Regions from separate parts of the Agrobacterium sp. DE0009 genome, predicted to be linked through region 1. Evidence: predicted binding sites of a transcription regulator. Region 1 holds the regulator's gene; each other region holds the start of a gene.
The links. Region 1 encodes LexA, which represses DNA repair genes until DNA is damaged. Its sites were predicted from a motif close to TGTTCNNNNTGTGTTCNG; they were not measured.
Positions count from the first base shown of each region.

Region 1 (5,814 bases):
CGTTGTCGCGCTGATGTTGCTCGGCATGCTTTTTGCGGAACTGGAAACCCGCCGCGCCGCGACTGTCCTTCTGGACACGCCGGTGACCACGACGGTTACCGGGAAGGTCGTCCGGCGTGAGGTGGATGCGCGGGGTGACTGGCGATATCTCGTCGAGCTCCACTCCACTGAAGCACCATCACTTACGCGTTCGCCGGGGAGGGTGTCGCTTCTCGCGCGTGGTGGCGGCGAACCCATGCCGATAGGCGCGATCATTCGCGGCAAGGCGCGGCTCTCTCCGCCGTCCGGACCGGCTCTGCCGGGATTGAACGATTTCGCCTTTTCATCCTATTTCCGCGGTATCGGAGCGACAGGCTTCTTTTACCAGCCGCCCCAGCCGTTGGCGATGGCGAACCTTGGGGCTGAGGGTTGGCTGGAGATGGCCGACATGTGGCTCTATCGCCTGCGCGCCGCCATCGCCGAGCGCATTCGCACGACGATCGGAGGCGACGCGGGTGCCTTCGCCGCATCCATCGTCACCGATGAGCGACAGGCCATATCGCCGGAGACAATGGAGGCGTTGCGGGTGTCGGGGCTTGCCCATATCGTCGCCATATCCGGGCTCAACATGGCCCTGGCGTCAGGCATCTTCTTTGTCGGCATGAGGATGGGGTTCAGCCTGTTTCCGGCCTTTGCCCAGCGATGGCCAGTCAAGAAGATATCCGCCTTCGCAGCGCTCGTCATGACGCTATGCTACTATCTGATCTCCGGCTTCGCGGTTTCAGCAGAACGGGCCTGGCTGATGATGTCGATCATGCTGGTCGCGGTGCTGTTTGACCAGCCGTCGCTCAGCCTCAGAAACGTCGCGCTTTCCGCTCTCATTGTTCTCGCGCTCTCGCCCTCCGAAGTGATGGGGCCAAGCTTTCAGATGTCTTTTGCGGCGACAATCGCGCTTGTTTCCGCCTACGCCGCCTGGAGCCGCCGGCGTAGTGGTCGCGAGCGTCTTTATATGGGAAGAAAGCCCAGCTGGATCACGGTCGCGCAGATGGCAGGCGCTGTGATGGCGGGCGTCATCACGACGTCGCTGATTGGCGGGCTTTCGACGGCAATCTATTCCGCCGAACATTTCCAACGTGTCACCACCTATGGACTTTTCGCCAATCTTGCCGCGACGCCGCTGATGTCGCTGATTGTGATGCCCTTCGGTCTGATCGCCATGCTGCTGATGCCGTTCGGGCTCGACGCGCCATTTCTGAAGGTCATGGGCTATGGCATGGCGATGGTCATCGAGGTCGCGGACGAAGTTGCGTCCTGGGGCGGAAGCGCAGCGACCGGACGCCCGCATGGCTGGTTCATCGGTATCGCCTCGGCCGGCTTTCTGCTGCTCACCCTGTTGCGCACCCGCCTGGCGCTCTTGGGCATCCCGCCTCTGCTGCTTGCCTTCGGGCTCTCGGCAACGACATTTCAACGCGATCTGCCGGATCTCCTCGTTCATGAAGATGGCTCGCTGGTGGCGCTTCTTGCCGATGAGAAGGTTTACACCACGAGAACCCGACCCCATGGCTTTATTTATGACCAGTGGCAGAGGGCGCTGCTGCTTGCCAAGACACCGCAGGCGCCGGTTATTCTGCAGCGGGACCGGCCAGAGACGTTTACCAAAAAAGCAAAGCTGTCGCAGGAGGAGTTGCGAGCCGCCGCACGCGAGATGGCGGTTGCGCTGAAAGCGGGAACGCCGGGCGTTTTCACCTGCAAGCGGGGTCGCTGGTGCGTGGCGCAGGCACAGAGCGGCGAATGGATCATCGTGCTGGAGGAAGGGCGTCTGGCTGGAAAGGCATGTGACATCGCCGACGTCGTCATTGTTTCCCAGAGAACCTCGTTTTCACAGTGCCGCTCAGGCGCGCTGCTTCTCAATCGAGACATCTTGCGGCGCATTGGTTCAGTGGAGATCAACTTCGCGTCAGCCAATCAGCCGGGCGTCGTGGAAAAACTGCGCGCTTCGACCGCAGGCATGAACCGGTCTTGGAGCGAACATCGGTATTACGATTGGAAATCTGGTCGCTACGAGCATGAGCTACCGGAAACGATCACGCGTCTGCTGGCGGCGTCGCAATGATTGCCGCCGGCAAATCGTCTCAAGCCTTCGCGCGCAGATCCGCAGTCAACTGACCGATGCTGGCGATTTCGTCTTCATGCGCTGGGTCCCGCCACATTTCTTTCAGGCCTGCCTCATACCATTCGCGCATGGCGGGCAGGGCGAGCAGGCGATCGCAATAGGCCTTTGCTGCGGGGGATAGATCCGCACCATAAGTCTGGAAACGGAATGCCACGGGGCAGAAGAAGGCATCCACTGCCGTGAACTTCTGGCCGGCGAGATAAGGACCACCGAAGGTCGAAAGGCCTTCGCTCCACAAAACATCGATACGCTTGATATCAGCTGCCAGCCCGGCATCACCACGCTTTGGCGTGACACGAATGCCGACCGACATGGGGTAGAGATTGCGCAGCGACGAAAATCCCGCATGCATTTCGCTTGCCGCCGAACGCGACCAGGCTCTGGCCTGCTTGTCGCTTGCCCAGACCCCTTGATGACGCTCGGCGAGATATTCCGCGATCGCCAGCGATTCCCAGACCGTCACACCCTCATCGACGAGGCAGGGGACCTTGCCGGTGGGAGAAAAGGTGGAAAATGAGACGCCTTCGCCAAAGGGAACGAGTTTCTCTTCAAAGGCAATACCGAGCGTGCGCATCAACACCCATGGCCGCAGCGACCAGGAGGAGTAGTTCTTGTTTGCGATATAAAGATCATACATGGCGTGTCTCCTGACTGTGTCGCAGTTTTATACCAGCGACGTTGCGGCGAATATCGCAAAGAATCCATCGCACTCATAAAGCCCGTTGATGGGTGAACGACATCCAGGCCGAATTCGTGTCAAACCCGCCTTGACCCTTTCAAAAGCACCTTCATGCCTTCAAAAGAAAAAAGCGCATCAATCCACCGGAATGACGCGCCATTCATCTTGAAGGCTAGATATGTCTTGCCAATCGATCCGGTTTTATCCAGACCGACGGCGGCATCAATGATAGCGCCGGATAAGCCCCACCAGCTTGCCCTGAATTTTCACCCGATCAGGCCCAAAAATGCGGGTCTCGTAGGCCGGGTTCGCCGCTTCCAGCGCGATGGATGCACCCTTGCGGCGGAACCGCTTCAGCGTGGCTTCTTCATCATCCACCAGCGCCACAACGATATCGCCCGGATTGGCCGTATTTCCATTGCGGATGATGACCGTATCGCCATCGAAGATGCCGGCCTCGATCATCGAATCGCCCTTGACCTCAAGCGCGTAATGTTCGCCTGAGCCTAGCATGTCCACTGGAACGGCCACGTCATGCGTATTGTTCTGAATGGCCGAGATCGGCACACCGGCAGCGATCCGGCCCATGACAGGTACGGTCGCCGCACCTGCAATGTCATTTGCGGGTGCCTTGGGAGCAGGGGGCGGCTCCGGCGTTTTCGGTTTGCCGAGACTGCCTTCGATAACGCTCGGTGAGAAGCCGCGCTGCGGCCTTGCGCCCGGCGTATAGGCCTCCGGAAGCTTGATGACTTCGAGCGCTCGAGCCCTGTTGGGTAGCCGGCGAATAAACCCGCGCTCTTCGAGCGCCGTGATCAGCCGGTGGATGCCGGATTTGGAAGCAAGATCGAGTGCATCCTTCATTTCATCGAAGGAGGGCGGCACGCCGGACTCTTTCATTCGCTCATGAATGAAGAGAAGCAATTCCTGCTGTTTGCGCGTGAGCATGAGGAAAACACCCTTGAGAATCGTCGTTGGAGTCGCGAAACAAATACAGAACGAACACTATATGTTCCATATGTGTTCCGCAATCCCCTAAAATCTGGTTAAGCTTCGCTCGGATTTACATTTTGCAAATTGGAGGTAACCAAAGCTCCAGAAGTCGTTCCCAGGCGGGGCCCCGACGCGTCCCATTTGTTCCGCGTTTCAGGTCAGGGTGTAGATCGGGCTGTGCTATCGCGCGAAAACGACCGTCTTGTTCTTATTGAGAAGCACCCGGTCCTCAAGGTGCCATGAAACCGCCCGGGCCAGCACGCGTCGCTCGATGTCGCGTCCCTTGCGGACCAGCTCATCCGGTGTATCGGCATGGCTGACCGGCTCGACGTCCTGGCAGATGATCGGCCCTTCATCGAGATCGCGGGTGACGTAATGGGCCGTTGCACCGATCATTTTGACGCCCCTCTCATGGGCTTGGTGATAGGGCTTTGCGCCCTTGAAACCCGGCAGGAAGGAGTGGTGAATGTTGATGCAGCGCCCGGATAAGTATTCGGAGAAGTTGTCCGACAGGATCTGCATGTAGCGGGCAAGAACGACGAGGTCGGTGCCCGTTTCTTCGATGATGTCCTTGATGCGCGTTTCCTGTTCGGCCTTGTTGTCTTTTGTCACCGGCAGGTGATGGTACTTTATCCCGCCCATCAGCGTGAGGTTCAGGGCCTCGCGGGGGTGGTTGCCGACGATGCCGACGATCTCGGCATTCAATTCGCCGATGCGGTGGCGATAGAGAAGATCGCCGAGGCAGTGGTCGAAGCGGGAAACGAGCAGCAGCAGCTTGCGCGGCGCACCTGCTGGACGCAGCGTGGCGTCGAGAGCGAAGCGATCGATCTCCTCGGCAAGTCCATTGCGAAAGCCTGCCTCGTCGCCGGCCATGGAGAAGGCGACACGCATGAAAAACATGCCCGTTTCATGGTCGTCGAATTGTTGAGCTTCATAAATATCGCCGCCATGCTGTGCGATGCGGCCCGAGACCGCAGCGACGATTCCGCTTCTGTTGGGGCAGCGCAGCGTCAGGACGTAATTCATCTAAAGCCTCCTGGAAGATGGAGTTGCGGTTGGACTGCTGTCATAGCGGCGCCCACGCGGAGCCACGCCCCGTTTCCACGGGGCCGAGCGTCAGCACGAAGCGGTCGCGGATGTCACTGGATGGCGTGTTCGCCCGGCCCGAGATAACTCGCCATCAGAGCGGGATCGACGGCGAGTTCGGAAGCTGGGCCTGAGCGGCGCACTTCACCAAGTTCGACGAGATAAGCTTCGTCGGCAATTTCGAGCGCGGCGCGGGCATTCTGCTCGACCAACAGGATGGAGACACCGGTTTGACGCAGGTCGGCGACGATACGCAGGATTTCGGCGACAATCAGCGGTGCAAGTCCAAGGCTCGGCTCATCGAGAAGCAGCAGTCTCGGCCGGCTCATCAACGCCCGCGCGAGCGCCAGCATCTGCCTTTCGCCGCCGGACAGTGTTCCGGCGAGCTGCTTGCGGCGTTCGCGAAGGCGCGGGAAGAGTGTGTAAACAGCATCGCGTGTCTCGTCGCGCTCCTGACGGGAACGCAGGAAACCGCCAAGTTCGATATTGTCCTCAACCGTCATCGAGCCGAATAATTCTCGCCTTTCCGGCACGAGGCAAAGGCCGGCGGCAACGCGGCCCTCGATTGTCTCGGGCACCGGCGCGCCGTCGTAAAGAATGGTCCCGCGCGAAGGCACGACACCCATGATGGCGTTCAGCAGCGTGGTTTTGCCCGCTCCGTTCGCCCCGATGACCGTGACGATGCTGCCCGATGTCATGGATAGCGAGATGCCATGCACCACTTCCGCCCGGCCATAGGCAACGTGGATGTCTTTGATGTCGAGTAGATGTCCGCTCACGCTGCCCCCCCAAGATAAGCCGCGATCACGGCCGGATGTTGCCGGATTTCAGCCGGCTTGCCTTCGGCGATCAGGGTACCGAAATCGAGCACGACGATGTGGTCGACCAGCCCCATGACGAAACCCAT
Region 1 is NZ_VEIU01000001.1:547,981-553,794, reverse strand. It holds gene FS804_RS02825 (ComEC/Rec2 family competence protein) at 1-2,092, shown strand, start outside; gene FS804_RS02820 (glutathione S-transferase family protein) at 2,112-2,789, opposite strand; gene lexA (transcriptional repressor LexA) at 3,054-3,776, opposite strand; gene purU (formyltetrahydrofolate deformylase) at 4,002-4,847, opposite strand; gene FS804_RS02805 (ABC transporter ATP-binding protein) at 4,961-5,686, opposite strand; gene FS804_RS02800 (ATP-binding cassette domain-containing protein) at 5,683-5,814, opposite strand, start outside.

Region 2 (5,814 bases), 110 kb from region 1:
GCCGCCATCGACATCAAGGACCCAGAAGTCGCGCTCGGAACCCATTTCTTCGAAGCCGTCTCCGTGGATCGAGCGGCCGGAACTGCGGAATGGAATGGCGTCACGCTGGAAAACCACTTGCCCGCCGCCGCCCAAAAGCGGCTCGGGATCACGAAGACCGAAGCCCCCGGTGGTTTTGATCAGTTAAGCGCCGTGCTGAGCCGCGTCGATATACCCGCAGATGTCCGCAATCGGATCGAGCAGGAGCTTTCGAGCGGTAGCTCCATCACCGTCTCCGATATCAGTCACCAGCTGGAGACAGGGACCGGTACGGACTTCATCACCGTCACAAAAGAAGGGCCAGTGTGAGCACTGTGTGAGCTGTGTGCCTCACACCAGCTCCACATCGACCACTCCCGGTGCAGACCTGAGCGCCGCGGCGATCTCAGGTGAGATGCGGTACTTCTCCGTCAGCTCCACCTCGATCTCCCGGCTCCCTTCATCCTTGATGACGATGAAATAGACGGAGCCGTCACCCTTGGTGTTGAGGTGGCGCGCCACCGTTTTCAGCGGACCGGAATCGCGGACATAGACACGCAGCGCCTTCTGCATCTGCACGGATTTTTCTTCCAGCGACTGCGCCGTCTGAATACGCAGACCAATGCCTTCCGGGCGCTCTTCCGCCTGCACGGTGATGACAAGAGACTTGCCGACCTCAAGCAGATCGCGGAACTGGCCGAGCCCCTCGGAAAACAGCACGGCCTCATATTGTCCTGAAGCATCCGAGAAGGTGACGATACCCATCTTGTTGCCGGTGCGGGTTTTGCGCTCCTGCTTGCCGGTGACGGTCCCGGCGAGGCGCCCGGCCGTCGCGCCCTGTTTTACCGCGGCCGAAAAATCGGCGAAGTTCTGCACTCGCAACTTCTCCAAAATCGGGCGGTAAGTATCGAGCGGATGGGCGGTCAGGTAAAAACCGAGAACCTGATATTCGCGCAGCAGCTTTTCCGAGGCGAGCCATGGCTGAAAAGCCGGCAGAACCAGCTTTTCCGGCCCATTGCCGGCACCGGAGCCGAACATGTCCGACTGGCCAATGGTGCGGTTGTTCTGCGCCATCTGCGCATAACCGATGATCCGGTCCAACCCGCCGATCAATTCTGCACGGTCGCGGCCGAAACAATCGAAAGCGCCGGCATTGATGAGGCTTTCCAGTACACGCCGGTTGATCTGCTTCGGATCGATGCGCAGGCAGAAATCCTCGAGGCTCGTAAATGGCTTGTCGCCGCGGACCTGGACGATGTGCTCTACCGCGCCCTCGCCCACACCCTTGATGGCCGCAAGCGAATAATAGATGCGGTTCTCACCCGTCTCGAATTGACGGAAAGAGGTCTGCACCGACGGTGCGACGATCTCGATGCCGAGACGCCCCGCGTCCTGACGGAAATCGTTGAGCTTTTCCGTGTTGGCCATGTCGAGCGTCATAGAGGCCGCCAGGAACTCCACCGGGTAATGCGCCTTCATGTAGGCGGTCTGGTAGGAGACGATGGCGTAGGCCGCGGCATGGCTCTTGTTGAAGCCGTAATTGGCGAATTTCGCGAGAAGATCGAAGATCGTGTCGGCCTGCGGCTTCGAAACGCCGTTCTTGATCGCACCGTCCACGAAGCGCTCGCGCTGCTTGTCCATTTCCTCCTTGATCTTCTTGCCCATGGCGCGGCGCAGAAGATCGGCTTCCCCAAGCGAATAACCCGACAGAACCTGGGCGATCTGCATCACCTGTTCCTGATAGACGATAACGCCCTGCGTTTCCTTGAGCAGATGGTCGATGGTCGGGTGGATTGATTCCAGCTCCTCCTCGCCGTGCTTGCGCGCGTTGTAGACCGGGATGTTCTCCATCGGGCCCGGACGATAGAGCGCCACCAGCGCGATGATGTCCTCGATGCAGTCAGGCCGCATGCCGATCAGCGCCTTGCGCATGCCGGCGCTTTCCACCTGGAACACGCCGATGGTTTCGCCGCGCGACAACATCTCGTAGGTTTTGACGTCCTCAAGCGGGATTGCCGCAAGATCGACCTTGATCCCGCGCTTGGCGACGAAATCGACGGCGACTTTCAGGACCGTCAGCGTCTTCAGGCCGAGAAAGTCGAATTTGACGAGGCCAGCGCTTTCCACCCACTTCATGTTGAACTGCGTGACCGGCATATCGGATCGCGGATCGCGATACATTGGTACAAGCTTCGACAGCGGGCGGTCACCAATGACGATACCGGCGGCATGGGTGGAGGCGTGCCGGTAAAGCCCTTCGATCTTCTGGGCGATATCCAGCAAGCGGGCGACCACCGGTTCCTTGTCCGCCTCTTCCTGCAGGCGTGGCTCTTCCTCAATCGCTTTGGACAGCGGCGTCGGGTTGGCCGGATTGTTGGGCACGAGCTTGCAGATCTTGTCCACCTGCCCATAGGGCATTTCCAGCACGCGGCCGACATCGCGTAGCGCAGCGCGAGCCTGCAGCGAACCGAACGTGATGATCTGCGCCACTTGCTCACGGCCATATTTTGCCTGCACGTAGCGTATGACCTCTTCGCGGCGATCCTGACAGAAGTCGATATCAAAGTCGGGCATCGATACGCGTTCGGGATTGAGGAAGCGCTCGAAGAGTAGCGAGAACCGCAACGGGTCGACGTCGGTGATCGTCAGCGCATAAGCGACAAGCGAACCCGCACCCGAACCACGGCCCGGCCCAACCGGAATATCGTGCTGTTTCGCCCATTTGATGAAGTCTGCAACGATGAGGAAGTAACCCGGGAACTTCATGCGCGAGATGACGCCGAGTTCGAAATCGAGGCGGTCGCGATACTCCTGTTCCGTGTAACCGGGCGCCATGCCGAGGGCAGAAAGGCGCTGATTCAACCCCTCCACGGCCTGACGGCGCAGTTCCTCGGTCTCGGCGCGCTCGGCCGCCTCCGGATCATCGCTGGCGCCGGTGAAACGCGGCAGGATGGGCCCACGTTTTTTCAGTACGTAAGAGCAGCGCAGCGCGATCTCGACGGTGTTGTCGAGCGCCTCGGGGAGATCGGCAAACAGCGCCGTCATCTCCGCACGGCTCTTGAGGTAGTGATCAGGCGTCAGCCGGAAGCGGCTGTCGTCCGAGACGATAGCATTGTGCGCGACGGCCATCAGCGCATCATGCGCCTCATAATCGGCCTTCGACGGAAAGAAGGCTTCGTTGGTCGCAACCAGCGGAATATCGTGCTCATAGGCAAGGCCGATCATGCGCCGCTCGTGCGAACGATCGTAACCCGACTGGCGCTGCAACTCGATATAGAGGCCGTCACCGAAGAGTGACTTCAGCGCCAGAAGCCTCTCTCTGGCCTGCGCGGCGTGGCCGTCCTTCAGTGCCATATCAACTGGCCCGCCGGATGCGCCGGTCAGTGCAATGAGCCCCGCATTGGAAGCTCCTTCCAGCCACGCGCGGGTTATATGCACGGCGTGACCACTGCCCTCGCCGTCGAGATAAGCGCGACTGACGAGATCGACCAGACGCTCGTATCCTTCCGCATTGGCGGCGAGGAGGACGATAGCGGGAAGTTTCTGCAGATGGCTATTATGGCTGCGGCGGTCATCCGCCGCATCCTGCATGTCGATGGACAGCTGGCAGCCAATGATCGGCTGCAATCCCTCGTCGCGGGCCTTTTCGGAAAATTCCAGCGCCACAAAAAGGTTATTGGTATCAGTGATGGCAATGGCCGGTTGACCGTCTGCGACGGCCTTGGCCATTATTTTCTTGAGCGGCAAAGCCCCCTCAAGAAGGGAATAAGCGGAGTGCACCCGAAGGTGGACGAAACCGGGAGTGTTCACGGTGTCGCCAGAGCTCTCTCCATGCACAACCATATCGCCCATATCATCATCCTGTCATTCTGAATCACGGGGGCGATTTTCCGATTTCCGGCGCTCAATGTCCACCGCCTTGCGGTGTCCATACAGGCTTCTGCGCCGGTGTCTTCTTCACAGGGCGGTGAGGATCACCGAAAAGCTGGCAACGAAGACAGCGATGGAGGTGAAAGCGGCAACGTCACGGATGAAATCAGTCATTGGTCTCTCCTTACTCGTTATGTTCTAACTTTGTTCTCATTCTGTTCGTTTGTCAACAGGGTTCTGTCGATGTTCCTCTTGCCAATGCAGGAGAATCGCCGCGGGTTCCCGCGAGCAGCCAAACAAGTCGCTGACTCCAAAGCAAAAAACCCGGAGGGGGCAAAACCTCCGGGTTCAAAAAAAATCATGTAGTAAGGACGCTTATCCTTGCATCGCGACGCCGACATCACCCAGGCCAGCAACCCAGCGGTTTGCTATGGCATTGTCTCGGCGCCCAGATGACGGTCCGCCATTGCGTTCGGAATGCTGAGAGACAGATGCTGCCCTGCCGGTCAGGGTCAGAAGTCGACGATCTTTCCTTCGGCGAGCGTCACACGCCGGTCCATACGGCCGGCAAGCTCGTGATTATGGGTGGCGATGAGTGCGGCGAGGCCCGACTGTCGCACCAGCGCCTCCAGCGCGTCGAAGACATAGGATGCCGTTTCCGGATCGAGATTGCCGGTCGGTTCATCAGCCAGAAGCAGGAGGGGCGCGTTGGCGACCGCGCGGGCAATGGCGACACGCTGCTGTTCACCGCCGGAAAGCTCGGCCGGCCGGTGTTCTCCGCGGTGTCCTACCCGCATGTAATCCAGCAACGCACTCGCGCGCTTGCGGGCCTCTGCCTGCGTGAGGCCAGCAATGAGCTGCGGCATCATCACGTTCTCAACTGCTGAAAACTCTGGCAGGAGATGGTGGAACTGATAAACGAAGCCGATGTCACTGCGGCGGATCGCCGTGCGCGTCTCATCCGGCAGGCCGTTACACGGCGCGTCGTTGATATAAACTTCGCCGGCGTCTGGATGTTCGAGAAGCCCGGCGAGATGCAGCAAAGTCGATTTTCCGGTGCCGGAGGGGGCGACCAACGCCACCATCTCACCGCTCTTTAACTGGAAATCCGCCTTGCGCAGGATGGAAAGCGATGTCTCGCCCTGACCATAGGTTCTTTCGACACCGGTAAGCCGCAGCACTGTTTTTTTTGCCATATTGCGAAGCGGTCCTTATTCGTAACGCAGGGCCTGAACCGGATCGAGCTTGGAAGCACGCCAGGCCGGGAAGATCGTTGCCAGGAAAGAGAGCGTCAGAGCCATGATGACGACCGTGATGGTCTCACTAATATCCATTTCGGCCGGAAGCTGGCTGAGGAAATAGAGCTGCGGATCAAACAGCACCGTGCCCGAAATCCAGGAGAAGAACTGCCGGATGGATTCGACATTGAGACACACGAGGACACCAAGCGCCACGCCAGCGAAGGTACCGACCGTGCCGATCGCCGCTCCTGTCATGAAAAAGATGCGCATCACGGCACCTGAGCTTGCGCCCATGGTGCGTAGAATGGCGACATCACTGCCCTTGTCCTTTACCAGCATGATCAGGCCGGAAATGATGTTGAGCGCCGCGACCAGGACGATGAGCGTCAGGATCATGAACATCACGTTCCGCTCCACCTGCAGGGCGGAGAAAAAGGTCTGGTTCCGCTGCCGCCAGTCGGTGATGTAGACCTGCCTTTCAGCCGCCTGTTCCACCAGCGGGCGGATGCCGTCAACGTCATCCGGGCGGCTGACATAGAGCTCGATGGACTGCACGACTCCGTCAGCGTTGAAATAAAGCTGCGCCTCCGAGAGCGGCATATAGATCATCGAGGCGTCGTATTCGGACATGCCGATCTCGAAGACACCGGAGATCTTGTAGGATTTGACGCGCGGATTAACCCCC
Region 2 is NZ_VEIU01000001.1:655,644-661,457, forward strand. It holds gene FS804_RS03325 (L,D-transpeptidase family protein) at 1-348, shown strand, start outside; gene dnaE (DNA polymerase III subunit alpha) at 370-3,870, opposite strand; gene FS804_RS03340 (ABC transporter ATP-binding protein) at 4,401-5,084, opposite strand; gene FS804_RS03345 (lipoprotein-releasing ABC transporter permease subunit) at 5,100-5,814, opposite strand, start outside.
Region 2: a site for LexA is predicted at 4,083-4,100, ahead of dnaE (DNA polymerase III subunit alpha). Genes of this name have one in related genera too.

Region 3 (5,814 bases), 1.2 Mb from region 1:
GATCAGGTGGATTCTTGCTCATCGCCTATGCATAGCGAAAGGTATCTTGACGTCAAGACAAACTCCATTAAACTCAATTTATCTTGATGTAGAGATTCTTGAAATGAAGAAAAATCCGACTTTTGCAGCCGACGTGCTGGTTACCGCGCTTGCCCCCGTCATCTGGGGCACCACCTACTTCGTCACGACGGAATTCCTGCCGCAGGGATATCCACTGCATGTCGCCATGCTGCGCGCTTTGCCGGCAGGCATCCTGCTGCTGCTAATCGTCCACAGGCTGCCGCAGGGAATCTGGTGGCACCGCAGCTTCATCCTCGGCGCGCTGAATTTTGCGTTTTTCTGGGCGATGCTGTTCGTTTCGGCCTATCGATTGCCCGGCGGCGTTGCGGCAACCGTGGGCGCGGTCCAGCCTCTCATTGTGATCGGCCTTTCGCGACTGTTTCTCGCAACCCAAATTCGACCGCTGGCCATCGCCGCCGGTTTTCTCGGTATCGCCGGTGTCGCGCTACTCGTCTTGACGCCGGGCGCGGTGCTCGATGGCATCGGCATTGCCGCAGGCCTTGCGGGTGCCGTCTCCATGGCCTTTGGAACAGTACTGAGCCGCAAATGGCGCCCGCCGGTCTCGAACCTCACCTTCACCGCATGGCAACTGACCGCGGGCGGCATTCTTCTTTTACCGCTCGCCTATCTTCTGGAGCCGGCACTGCCGACGCCATCAGCGGCCAATATTCTCGGCATCGCCTATCTCGGGCTCATCGGTGCGGCACTCACCTATGTTCTTTGGTTTCGTGGGCTGGCCCGCATCGAACCTTCAGCGGCAGCCTCGCTCGGATTCTTGAGTCCTGTTGTGGCAACGCTGCTGGGCTGGCTGGCGCTCGGTCAAAGCCTCACGCCAGCGCAGATCGCCGGCTTCATGGCGGTGCTTTTCAGCATCTGGCTCAGCCAGCGCAGCCAGTTGCCGAAATAGCCGTCAGGCCCATTCGCCCTTGCGCATGACAGGAACCGTGGAGCCATCCGGCTTCACGCCGTCAATGTCCACCTTGTCGGAACCGATCATCCAGTCGATATGGATCAAGCTGGAATTGCCGCCCTGTGCCTTGATCTGCTCTTGCGACAGCGAAGCGCCGTCAAGGAAGCATTTCGAGTAGCACTGGCCAAGCGCGATGTGACATGAGGCATTTTCATCGAACAGCGTGTTGTAGAAAAGGATGCCGCTTGCCGAAATCGGCGAGGAATGCGGCACCAGCGCCACTTCACCCAGGCGCCGCGCGCCTTCGTCAGTGTCGAGGACCTTGTTCAATACGGCTTCGCCCTTCGAAGCCTTGGCTTCGACGATGCGGCCAGCTTCGAACTTTACCTGGATATCGTCGATCAGCGTACCCTGATGCGAAAGGGGTTTCGTGCTGGAAACATAACCATCCACGCGCAACGCGTGCGGCGTCGTGAAGACCTCTTCGGTGGGGATATTCGGGTTGCAGGTTACGCCGTTTTTGGCGACCGAAGCGCCGCCGTGCCATTCATGCCCGTCCGCAAGCCCGATCGTGACATCCGTTCCCGGACCGGTGAAACGCAGTGCCGAAAAACGCTCGCCATTGAGCCACGCCGACCGCTTGGCAAGATTGGCGTTATGCTGCGCCCAGGCTGCAACCGGATCGGCCACATCCACGCGCGATGCGGCGAAAATGGCATCCGCGAGCCTGCGGACAGCGTCGTCTTCCGATACATCGGGGAAGACCTGCTTTGCCCAGGACGGGTTTGGATAAGAGATGATGTTCCAGTTGATGTCGAAGTTGGAAATCTTCTCCAGCGCCGGCTTGTAGGCGGTGGAATTGGCCTTGTTGGCGCGCGCCACCTTGGCCGGATCCTGTTCGGCCAGCAGCATCGGGTTGTCGCCGGCAATCGCCAGCCGCGCTGCGCCATTGGCATAGGCTTTTGCCATGCCTTCATAGAGCCAGCCGGAAGCCCGGTCAAAATTGGCGTCGCTCGCGTGGCGATAGCGGGCAAGCGTGGTTTCTTCATCGGAATAGAAGGTGGTGACCAGCCCGCCACCGGCCATATAGGCGTGTTTGGTCAGAAAACGCACCAGCGGCAGGGCTGCCAGCGGCGCGGTGATCACCAGATCCTGATCCTTCTGCAATTGCAGGCCGACCTTGATGGCGACTTCGGCCAGTTTTTCGAGTTTGACGGGATCGATGGGAGAAACAGTCATGATCTGCCTTCGTCTATTTCATTCGGAGGCGCCGACCATAGCCCATTCCAACTGAAAGCCAAATGCTTTCAACGCTGCCTCTCGCGCTTCAATCGGCGACCAGCGGCGCGGCGATCGCGTTTAATGCCGTCTGCGCGTCGCGCGGGGAAAGCCGCAGTTGCAAGCCGCGCTGCCCACCATTCATGTAGACGTAATCATGGCCCATGGCAGTGGATTCGATGGCTGTCGGCACCTGCTTCTTCTGCCCGAAAGGGCTGATACCGCCGACGTGGTAGCCGGTTGCCCGTTCCGCTTCGGCGGGCTTCATCATGCTGGCCGATTTGCCTCCGAAGGCGGTCGCGAGCTTCTTCATGCTCACTTCCCGATCCGAAGGAACCACAACGCAGACCGGCTTGCCATCGAGCTCAGCCATCAGCGTCTTCAGCACCAGATGGGGCGGCTCGCCAATCGCTGCCGCCGCCTGCAAACCGATGCGATCGGCAGTCGGGTCGTAGTCATAGGTGACAGTGGTGAAGGCGATGCCGGCCTTCGTCAACACTTGCGTTGCGCGGGTTGTTTTCGACATGGCTAAATCTGCTTACGCAAAAAGGGCCTGATAAGTGTCCGGCTTGAAGCCGACCGTGATCTTGCCCCGCGTCTCCAGCACCGGTCGCTTGATCATGGAGGGCTGCTCCACCATCAATGCGATGGCTTTCTCCCGCGAAAGATCGGCCTTCTTCGCGTCGTCCAGTTTTTTGAACGTCGTGCCAGCCCGGTTAAGGACGGTTTCCCAGCCTGCGGCATCGCACCATGCCTCAAGATGAGCGCGGTCGATGCCGGCGGCCTTGTAGTCATGAAAGGAATAGTCGACGCCATTGGCTTCAAGCCAGCTTCTGGCCTTTTTCATCGTATCGCAGTTCTTGATACCGTAAATCGTGACCGTCATTCCATCCACCTCTACATCGCGCTCAGCATCCCGGCATAACAAATTATCCGGCTCGTTCAACCCGTCCGGCTCGACGCCCTGCGCAAATATACCGCTCAAGCTCTCGAGCCATGCAAAAATGAATTGACTGATATCCAAACGAGCGCGAGCAAAGCTGCATGGCTTCCCTGCTGCATCAGGCGTTGTAGAGCGACGCCGGAATGCCCATTATCTGGGCATCAAAGATGGAGAGAAAAAATGCGTCAGGTTGCTAAGACATCGCGTCACTTCTTCGGTGAAACTTTCGCCGTTCTCGGTGCAGCACTTTCGGTTTCGGCCGCAGTTCGCGCACATCGCAAGCCCGCCCGCGCCGACCTCGAAGCCCTCGGCATCGACGGCAAGGCATTTGACAAGGTCCAGCTCTAAGCTGCACATTGCTTCCAGCGAGGCGAAATCGCCTCGCTTGCACGATCGACGCCTTTTGGTGTTGATGCGCTCAGTGTGGACCAATGGACAAGAAGGCTGTGCCGTTGTTGCAATGTCCCATCAATTAAACCGATCGTCGGACCAACCGAAGTGAACATAGCCTGGCATACCCCTGGCTCGTAAGCCTTTAACCCGTTATTGCGCCGATGCCCTCTGCATCGACCGTTTAGAGTGTCCGATTATTTTTCCTGGTAAGTGCAGTTGGCTTTCAGGCCGCTCGTAACACTCTGCTTTCGGGGTAAGCGCGAAGCGTGCGAGTAACTCAAGCTGCGGTTCGCCCACGTGACTGCACACAAGCTCGAAGCTTCCGGCAAGCCAACTATATGGTTTCTCGACGGGCATCGGCTCAATTCTTCCACATCCGGTAATCAGCGCGAGATGGGGCGCAAAAGAGGAGGGCGCAACAAAGGGCAGGTTGGCCCGCCAAAGGGCACGTTGGAGCATCGTCGATAAAGACTGCATTTCCAGCATCTCATGGCTGCTGTGCAAAGCGAGGCTGCCGCGATTGCCAAACAGCGAGCTCTTATCGAATGTTATCGGAACGGGCCGGGCCTTGATCTCGCCGAGCGTATTCTTCAGCCGATGAACGAGCCCCTCCGGCACAACCTCAAAGCATCCAACACAAAGCAATGTTATATGCAGAACGGCTGCTGGATGAGCCTCGCGCTTCGTTTGCTTCGCCGCGTGGTGCGAGGAATCGGCAAAAATCCGTGCTGCCAGGGCTGCCGGCGGTCTCACGGTGATCAAGAGCTTGGTGGTATATTGAGAATTAAAACGCCGTACTTTCCCCGGCTCCCATCCCTCGAAGGATAGCTGCTCCAAATTCCTCGCGTCTGCCAAATCGAACCCCACCGCGGTACTCCAGGGCGTTTTGCCCAGGTTTCGACGTTATCATCATCACCGGAAAATTTAAAGAACAAAAGCGGAACGAACTTGATGACCCGGAGCAGTATTTGGGAGGAGGCTGCAGGCAATCTCCCTCATTTTTGTATTCACGAGACCTGCCGCACATGTTAGGGGCTCACTGTCGAAACAGAAATATCAGAGGTTGGCGTGACGCAGGCAATCGTCGTGATGGGAGTGAGCGGGTCGGGCAAGTCCACGGTCGCGGAAGCGCTGGCAGACAAGCTGGGCATTGCCTTCATTGAAGGCGACAAGCTGCACCCCAAATCCAATGTCGAGAAAATGTCGGAAGGCATTCCCCTGACGGACGACGACCGCTGGCCCTGGCTCGATCTGATCGGTGCTGAGTTGCAAAAGGGAAACGCGAGCGGTGGCGTCGTTGTATCCTGCTCGGCGCTCAAGAAAATCTACCGCGACCATCTGCGCAAGGCCACGGGCGGTCCACTTGCTTTCGTTTATCTGGACGGCAGCCTGGAGCTGCTCAGCCGGCGCATGGGCGAACGCAAGGGCCATTTCATGCCACTCTCGCTGCTTCAAACACAGCTTGCCACGCTGGAAGTGCCAACCGGCGAACCGGGTGTCGTCACCGTCAGCATCGACACCACACCTGATGAGATCACCAAAAATGCTCTTGCCGGACTGAAGGCGGTGACCTTCTAGGACTGTCCGGGCTGCGGAAGCAGCAGACATGGCGTGAGGTAAACGACGCCGCGTCTTTACTCGAATGCGCTAGAGGCCGAGCTTGTCCCTTAAGCCGTACCACCAGGCACCGAGCACGGTGAGCGGGACACGGAAGGTCTTTCCACCCGGGAACGGGTAATTCGGCAGCGAACTCCAGATATCGAACCGCTCGGCGTGGCCGGCAACGGCTTCGCCCAATATCTTTCCCAGAAGATGGGTCGTGGTGACGCCGTGACCGCTGTCGCCGTGCGAGAAGTAGATATTGTGCGAGAGCCTGCCCATATGCGGAATGCGCGTCAGGGTCAGCGCGAAGTTGCCGCTCCAGGCGAAGTCGATCTTCGCCTTTTCCAGCTGCGGAAATGTCTTCAGCATATTCGGCCGGATCACACCCGTCAGGTCGGCCGGGTCGCTGCCGCCATAACCGATGCCGCCGCCGTAAAGCAGACGGTTGTCAGACGTGCGGCGGTAATAATCGAGAATGTAATTAGCGTCCTCGACGCAATAATTGGCAGGAAGAAGGGCTTCGATCAGATCGGCATCGAGCGGCTCCGTCGCCATGACCTGGCTCGAGACCGGCATCATTCGCTCGCCGATTTCCGGCAGTAATGTGCCGAGATAGGCATTGCCGCAG
Region 3 is NZ_VEIU01000001.1:1,734,108-1,739,921, forward strand. It holds gene FS804_RS08770 (MarR family winged helix-turn-helix transcriptional regulator) at 1-22, opposite strand, end outside; gene FS804_RS08775 (EamA family transporter) at 104-967, shown strand; gene FS804_RS08780 (aminopeptidase) at 971-2,209, opposite strand; gene ybaK (Cys-tRNA(Pro) deacylase) at 2,298-2,774, opposite strand; gene FS804_RS08790 (ArsC family reductase) at 2,787-3,134, opposite strand; gene FS804_RS24930 (hypothetical protein) at 3,372-3,539, shown strand; gene FS804_RS08800 (2'-5' RNA ligase family protein) at 3,735-4,451, opposite strand; gene FS804_RS08805 (gluconokinase) at 4,674-5,162, shown strand; gene FS804_RS08810 (FAD-binding oxidoreductase) at 5,232-5,814, opposite strand, start outside.
Region 3: a site for LexA is predicted at 4,512-4,529, ahead of FS804_RS08800 (2'-5' RNA ligase family protein). Genes of this name have one in related genera too.